Regions from separate parts of the Halomonas sp. BM-2019 genome, predicted to be linked through region 2. Evidence: riboswitches for the same ligand, from Rfam matches in the RefSeq annotation. Region 2 holds a riboswitch; the other holds the start of a gene.
What was found. Region 2 has a riboswitch for thiamine pyrophosphate ahead of J5F18_RS18080 (sodium:solute symporter). Riboswitches for the same ligand answer to the same signal wherever they lie in the genome.
Positions count from the first base shown of each region.

Region 1 (3,400 bases), 2.0 Mb from region 2:
GCTGGCCGTACTCGCTGGTGGGACCGTCGAGGAACTCGGTGTCGCCGCGCGCCTCGATCCAGGCGCGGCGCAGCTCGGGCAGGCCGCGGCGCAGGTCGATCTCGGCCGCCGGGTCGGTGTAGGGGCCGGAGGTGTCGTAGACCAGCAGGGGCGGGTTCTCCTCGTCGGCACCGGAGGTCTTGGTGGGCGACAGGCTGATCTCGCGGAAGGGCACGCGGATATCGGGGCGCGAGCCCTCGACAAAGACCTTGCGCGAGCCGGGCAGGGGCCGGATGGCGGCCTCGTCGACCTTGGCGGTCTCGGCCAGGAAGTGGGCGGTCTTGCTCATCTGATGTTCTCCCCAGGGGATATCGTGTCGATGTTTCAGGGAGGACAGCTTGGGGAGGACAGGGGCAGGGGAGGCATCCCGCTGCGTGTCGCTTGATCCCTACGCTGGTCCTAGCCAGTTCAGGTTCAACGGGATCCAGGCTTTCTCTATGGCGAGAGGCATGATCTCAGCCGTCGTCAACGGCACCCCGTCAAGCGCGTGGTCGGATGATCGGTCGATCATCAGTCTGACGCCGCCCGCCGGCCTGACCAGAACCAGCGGACGGATGGCGATGGAGCCAGCGCTACAGGGCGCGATCCAGCCCCATCTGCCAGAAATCGATTTCGAGGCGGATGGCGTCGCGGAACACCTCGGTCAGCTCGGCGAAGCGTGCCGCGCTCACCTCGGCGAGGCGTGCATCGAGCCAGGCGATCTCGGCATGCATGGCGGCCTGGAACTCGTCGCTTTCGTACATGGCGATCCAGGCGTCATAGGGGTTGGCGTCGCCACGCACCGTTTCCACCCGCTCGCCCAGCCAGTTGGCGATCACGCCGTAGCCCACCAGGCAGGGGGCCAGCGCCACGTGCAGGTCGAGCAGATCGCCGCGGTGGCCGGTGTCCAGCACGTAGCGGGTATAGGCCAGGGTGGCACGGGCCTCGGGCAGGGCGGCGAGCTCGGCCTCGGTGATGCCCCACTCGCGGCAGTAGCTCACGTGGAGGTCGAGCTCCACGTCGAGGATCGCCTTGAGGCCCTCATGGGCGTGGCGCAGGTCGCTGAGGCTGCGGCTCTTGTAGGCGGCCAGGGCGTAGGCCCGGGCGAAGTGGATCAGGAAGAGGTAGTCCTGCTGCAGGTAGTGGCGGAAGGCCTCGCCGTCGAGGGTGCCGTCGCCGAGGGCGCACACGAACTCATGCTCGATATAGGCGTGCCAGTCGTCCGCGCAACTGGCGGTCAGGTCACTGAAGCGATACCCCATCATGCCTCCGGTCTGTGGTCGATCCGGGGCGGGCAGGGGAAGGGTGGCCGGGAGGGGCGCTTGGAGGCGCCAGGACACCGCTTGATTCCTACGCCGGTACGAGCCGGATCAGGTTCCACGGGATCGGTGCTCGGGCCTTTGCCCCTGCGCCATCTCAGCCGGATTCACCGGCACCCCGTCAAGCGTGAGGCCCAGTCTAGCAGGTTGTGGGCGGGTTGCCAGGGGCGGCAAGGAAAATGGTTGGAAATAATTTCCATTTTTGCGTAATGGCGCCTCAGTAGAGCCGGAACTCCTGATGGCGGGGGTGCCCCTCCTGCTGCTGGATCACCTTGCGGTAGCGCTTGTACTCCCACTGGTACTGGGCCGGGTCCAGGGCGATGGCGGCCTCCACGCAGGCGTTGACGCCGGTGGCCGAGGTCGGCTCGTCAGCCGCGTAGACGCGCGCGTCGGCGGGGAGGAAGTGGATCTCGAAGCCGCGGCCGGGAAGGCGCCGGGCGACCCCGGTGACCACCCGGGCCTCGGTGCGCGCCACCAGCTTGGGCAGCAGGGTGGCGGTGTAGGCGAGCCGGCCGTAGAAGGGCGCGAAGACGCCGCTGCCCCAGTCCGGCTCCTGGTCGGGCAGGATGCCGATCGCCTCGCAGCGCTTGAGCGCCTTGAGCAGGGCGGCCACGCCGCGGGGGTTGGTGGGCACCAGGCTCGCGCCCATGCGTTCGCGCCCGGCGCGGGTCACGGCGTCGAGCTCGGCGATCTTGGGCGGCTCGTACATGGCGGTGAAGGGGAAATGGCTGGAGAGCCAGAAGTTGAGCACCTCCCAGTTGCCGAAGTGGGGCGCCAGCACGATCACGCCGCGCCCCTCGGCGCGGGCCTCGTCGAGCAGCTCGCGGCCGTGCACGGCGAGGATCGCGGCCTCGACGCGCTCGGGGTCGCCCATCCAGGCGAAGCCCAGCTCCAGCATGGTGGCGGTGGAGTGGGTCAGGCTCGCCCGGGCCAGGCGGCGGCGCTCGGCGCGGGTCCGCTCCGGGTAGACCTCGCCGAGGTTGATCTCGGTGACCTCGCGCTCGCGGCGGCTGAAGCGGTGCACCAGGGGGCCGGCAATCCGCGACAGGCGCCACAGGGTGGCGAGCCGGAGGCCGGCCAGCGTCCGCCAGAGGGTGGCGATCGCGCGGGCCTGACGGGGGCTGGACTGGGAGCGGGTCTCGGCCATCTCGAACGAATCCGTGCCTAGAAGAGCCAGGTGTCCACGTTGTCGGGGGCGCGCTTCTCCTGCAGGCCGCGAAAGCCCTTCACGCAGCGCACGATCAGCCACACGGCCACGGCGATCAGCAGCGGGATGCCGATGGCGACCAGCACCAGGACGGTGGCAACGGTGGCGTAGAGCAGGCCGATCCAGAAGGTGCGGATCTGGTAGCGATAGTGCTCGTCGAGCCACTCGGGCCCCTTGCCGCGGTAGACATAGGCGATTACCACCCCGATCACCGAGGTGAAGCCCACCACAAAGCTAGCCAGGTAGAGGGCGTAGACCACCATGGGCATGGTGGTGTCGGAGGGGCGGCTCGAATCGATGACGCGGTCGTCGCGCGAGTTGTCGCTCATGGTCATCCCTGAATGGGTGAATGTCTGGGGCCCATGATACCGGCCGGGCGCGGCCTTGCCATCATCGCGCCGGGCGACTGATCTCCAGCAGGTTGCCGTCCGGGTCGCGCAGGTAGAGCGACTCCAGCTTGCCGGTGGCGCCCTGGCGCTCCACGGGGCCGAGCTCCACCTCGACGTCCAGCGCCTCCAGGTGGCGGGCCACCTCGTCCAGGGGCAGCAGGCTGCGCAGGCAGATGTCGATGCTGCCGGGAGTGGGTGTCGCCGCCCGGGGTTCGATGTCCGTGGCGGTCCAGTGCAGGCGCAGGGCCAGGTCGCCGAGGATCAGGTCGACGCGCTCGCGGTCGCGGTAGCGCACCTCCAGCCCCAGCACCCGGGAGTAGAAGTCCACGGCGCGGGAAATGTCGGTCACGGTGATGACCAGATGATCCAGACCTGACAGCATTCGGTTCTCCTTGGAGGATTGCTCTGCCACAGAGGATACGATGATGCCGACCTGCCCGCTATGCGCATCGGCCGATACGGCCTTC
Region 1 covers NZ_CP071922.1:1,498,854-1,502,253, forward strand. The annotation lists gene thiC (phosphomethylpyrimidine synthase ThiC) at 1-328, opposite strand, end outside; TPP riboswitch at 408-528, opposite strand; gene tenA (thiaminase II) at 612-1,280, opposite strand; TPP riboswitch at 1,349-1,468, opposite strand; gene J5F18_RS07565 (lipid A biosynthesis acyltransferase) at 1,555-2,484, opposite strand; gene J5F18_RS07570 (DUF4870 domain-containing protein) at 2,502-2,879, opposite strand; gene J5F18_RS07575 (VOC family protein) at 2,935-3,315, opposite strand.
Region 1: it holds a riboswitch for thiamine pyrophosphate, as region 2 does, so the genes downstream of both, tenA (thiaminase II) here and J5F18_RS18080 (sodium:solute symporter) in region 2, are expected to answer to the same signal.

Region 2 (3,400 bases):
CGGAAAGACTCCCCAGGGTGATCCAGCCCGGCAGCACCGCGCCGAGCAGGCCCGCCACGCCTCCTGCCACCGCGGCGAGCGGCGACATGCGCCGCCACAGGCCCAGCAGCACCGGCAGCAGGATGGCGGCGCACAGCAGATCGGCGATCAGGAACAGGCGCAGCACCGAGAAGCCCTGCAGGGCCACCCACACCACCGGCAGCATCAGCGCCACCGTGACCCAGCGCGCCGCCCGCACCGAGAGCCCCTGCCGGCCGGAGCTTGCCACCGCCATGGAGGCGATGGCGTTCTGCAGGGTATCGACGCTGGAGGCCACCAGGGTGACCGCCAGCACCAGGGCCGGCAGCGCCAGCCAGGCCGGCGCCGCGGAGAGCAGCGCGAAGAAGGGAATCGGCGGCTCGCCCAGGGGCAGCGCGTGCATCGCCGCCACGATGCCGAGCCCGCCGATGGCCATCACCACCAGCAGGCTGCTGGCCCCGCCCAGCAGGGCCCCGCGGGCCAGGGCGCGATCGTCCTCGGCGGCCCACACCCGCTGCCAGTAGCCCTGGTGGAAGAGGTTCGCCGCGGTGACGGCGATCACCAGGGTGAGCGCCACGGAGAACGCGCTGCCGGCGGGAACGGCGGGCATTACCGCCTCGGCCGGCATGGGGGGCAGCCACCACCAGGCCACGCCGCCCACCAGCACCAGCAGGACCAGCAGCAGCCAGGCCTGCCAGCGGTCGGTGGCGAGGCTCGCCCGCAGCCCGCCCAGGGTGGTGTAGACCAGGGTGACCGCCGCCACCCCGAGGATCACCAGCGCCGGCGGCACGTCCGAGAGCAGCGCGGCGATGGCGCCGATGGCGGTGAGCTCGGCGGCCAGGAAGATCGCCATGTAGGCCACGGAGACGCAGGAGACCCAGCGCCGCACTCCGGCACCGTAGCAGGCCTCGGCGAACTCGCCGATGCTGCGCCCCTTAGGCAGGTGGCGGCGGATCGCCGGGCCGTAGAGCCCCAGCACGATGAAGGGCAGCGACGAGCCGATGGCGTAGCCGGCGAGCGCCACCGGCCCCACGAAGGCGCCGATCTCCGGCGGCGCGAAGAGGATCCAGGCGCCCATGCTGGAGGCCAGGAACGACAGGCCGATGGCCTGGGCGCCCTGGGAATTGCGGGCGGTGACGTAGTCATCGAGCCGACCGTCGGCCCGGCGGGCCCGCAGGCCCAGGAACGCAAAGCACAGGAGCGCCGCGCCGAGCACGGCAGACGTCAGGTAGGGCATGTCGCGCTTCCTCCGCCGGCATGAACCGGATCAGGTTCCAGGGTCGGCGCTTGGCCCTCTCAGCCCCCGCGGATGCGGCGGGACTCCCCTGGCGACAAGTGGATGTATTGTAGGGATCCTTCTTCGAGTCACGGCCGGCCTGGCCGATAGCGGAAGGAACGAGGTTCATGATAGCGCATGCGCTTGGTTCGAACGACCACCGCCTAACTCCGGTATCGCCCCTGGGCACCGCCGATCAATCAAGCACCAAACTGGGACCGAGACCTGGGGAAGAATCACGGCGATAACCCGGTGAACTGGCTATGGTGTATCTGGAAGCGGTCGAGCCCATAGCACGAATTGACCGTGGCGCCTGCCAACACAACCATCCAACGGGAGAGGTTTGTCGTGAAAACTCAACGATTAGTGAGAAGCTGGATTGCGGGAGTTGTGCTTCTGGCGGTATCGGCCGCTGTCTTGGCGCAGTCGGAGGACCGGCACGTGGTGGTGCTCGCCACCGGTGGCACCATAGCCGGGGCCGGGGCAACCGCCGCCGACAGCGCGACCTACGCCGCCGCAACGGTACCAGTCGATAAGCTACTGGCGGGCCTGCCCGAATTGGAAAATCTTGCTCGGGTCAGCGGAGAGCAGGTCTTCCAGATCGCCTCCGAAAGTTTCAACAACGAGCATCTGATCACCCTGGGCCAGCGCGTGTCGGAGTTGACCAAGCAGGACGATGTCGACGGTATCGTCATCACCCACGGCACCGATACCCTAGAGGAGACCGCCTTCTTCCTGAACCTGGTGGTGCAAACCGACAAGCCCATCGTGCTGGTAGGCTCCATGCGCCCCGGCACCGCCCTGTCCGCCGACGGCGCCCTGAATCTCTACGGCGCCGTGAGCGTTGCGGCCAGCGAGGACGCCAGAGGCAAGGGGGTCCTGGTGACCATGAACGACGACATCCTGAGCGGGCGCGACGTCAGCAAGAGCATCAACATCAAGACCAGCTCTTTCCAGAGCCAGTGGGGCCCGCTCGGAATGGTGGTCGAAGGGCGCAATTACTGGTTTCGTGACCCGGTCAAGCGCCACACCACTTCATCCGAGTTCAACATCGATGATATCGACTCCCTGCCAGCCGTCGATATCGTCTACGGCTACGGCAACATGAACACCATTGGTATCGAGGCCTACGGCGAGAGCGACATCGCGGCACTGATCCATGCCGGTACGGGTAATGGCTCGGTGGCGGCACCAGCGGTCGATGCCTTGAAGGCGCTGCGTGACCAGGGGGTGATGATCATCCGCTCTTCCCGCGTGCCCGCCGGGTTCGTGCTGCGGAACGCCGAGCAGCCCGATGACGACTACGACTGGGTAGTGGCCCACGACCACCGCCCGCAACAAGCTCGTATCCTGGCCATGGTGGCCCTGACGATGACCGATAACAGCGAGGAGCTGCAGCGGATCTTCTGGGAGTATTGACCGACTGACAGCAACGGCACGCGAACACAAGGGCTGGGGCCGGCGGCTCGCAGCCCTTGTCAGGCGAGGCCAATCTGTCAACACGAACTCGCCACTTGGTGCCTCCCTTAGACCTCCCGCGGCACCCGGCCCATCAGGTAGAACTCCTCGTTGGACGGGGTGCCGGCCAGGGTGACCAGGCGGTTGGACATACCGAAGAAATCGCGTAATTCGTCCTGCCGATGGGCCAGCATCTTGAAGACGTTGGCCACAAAGCCGCCTTCTCCTGTACCGCCAGATTCACGTCGCTGAGGTTCCGTGACAGGTCATGTTATGCCGGCCGCGCCTCCTCGAAGAGTTCCGCTGGCATTGGGTGTTCGAGCTCCCAGATCATGGCAATGGGGCGATCACCCTCATACCCGTTTAGCGCCTTGGCCGGGCCTAAGAAGATAAAGGGTGCCGTCTCGCCCTCGATACGCTTGGTCAAACGAGCGAAAAAAAGAATCGTGTAGCCGCGGTCTCCAAAGTGGAGATAGTTCTGGCCCGTCGAACTGGCCTGTGTGGTATTCGACTGGCTCTCCCAATGCAGCAACGTTCGGCTGATGGGATAGTCGCGATAACGTGTGGTGGGCGAAAAGTCACCGTCGTCTTTGTGGAAAGTGACCAAGTGAATGTAAGTGCGGATGTCCCTGGCATGGATAACACCCA
Region 2 covers NZ_CP071922.1:3,649,019-3,652,418, forward strand. The annotation lists gene J5F18_RS18080 (sodium:solute symporter) at 1-1,255, opposite strand, end outside; TPP riboswitch at 1,245-1,355, opposite strand; gene J5F18_RS18085 (asparaginase) at 1,643-2,713, shown strand; partial or broken gene J5F18_RS18090 (alkylhydroperoxidase) at 2,821-2,913, opposite strand; gene J5F18_RS18095 (DUF3427 domain-containing protein) at 3,024-3,400, opposite strand, start outside.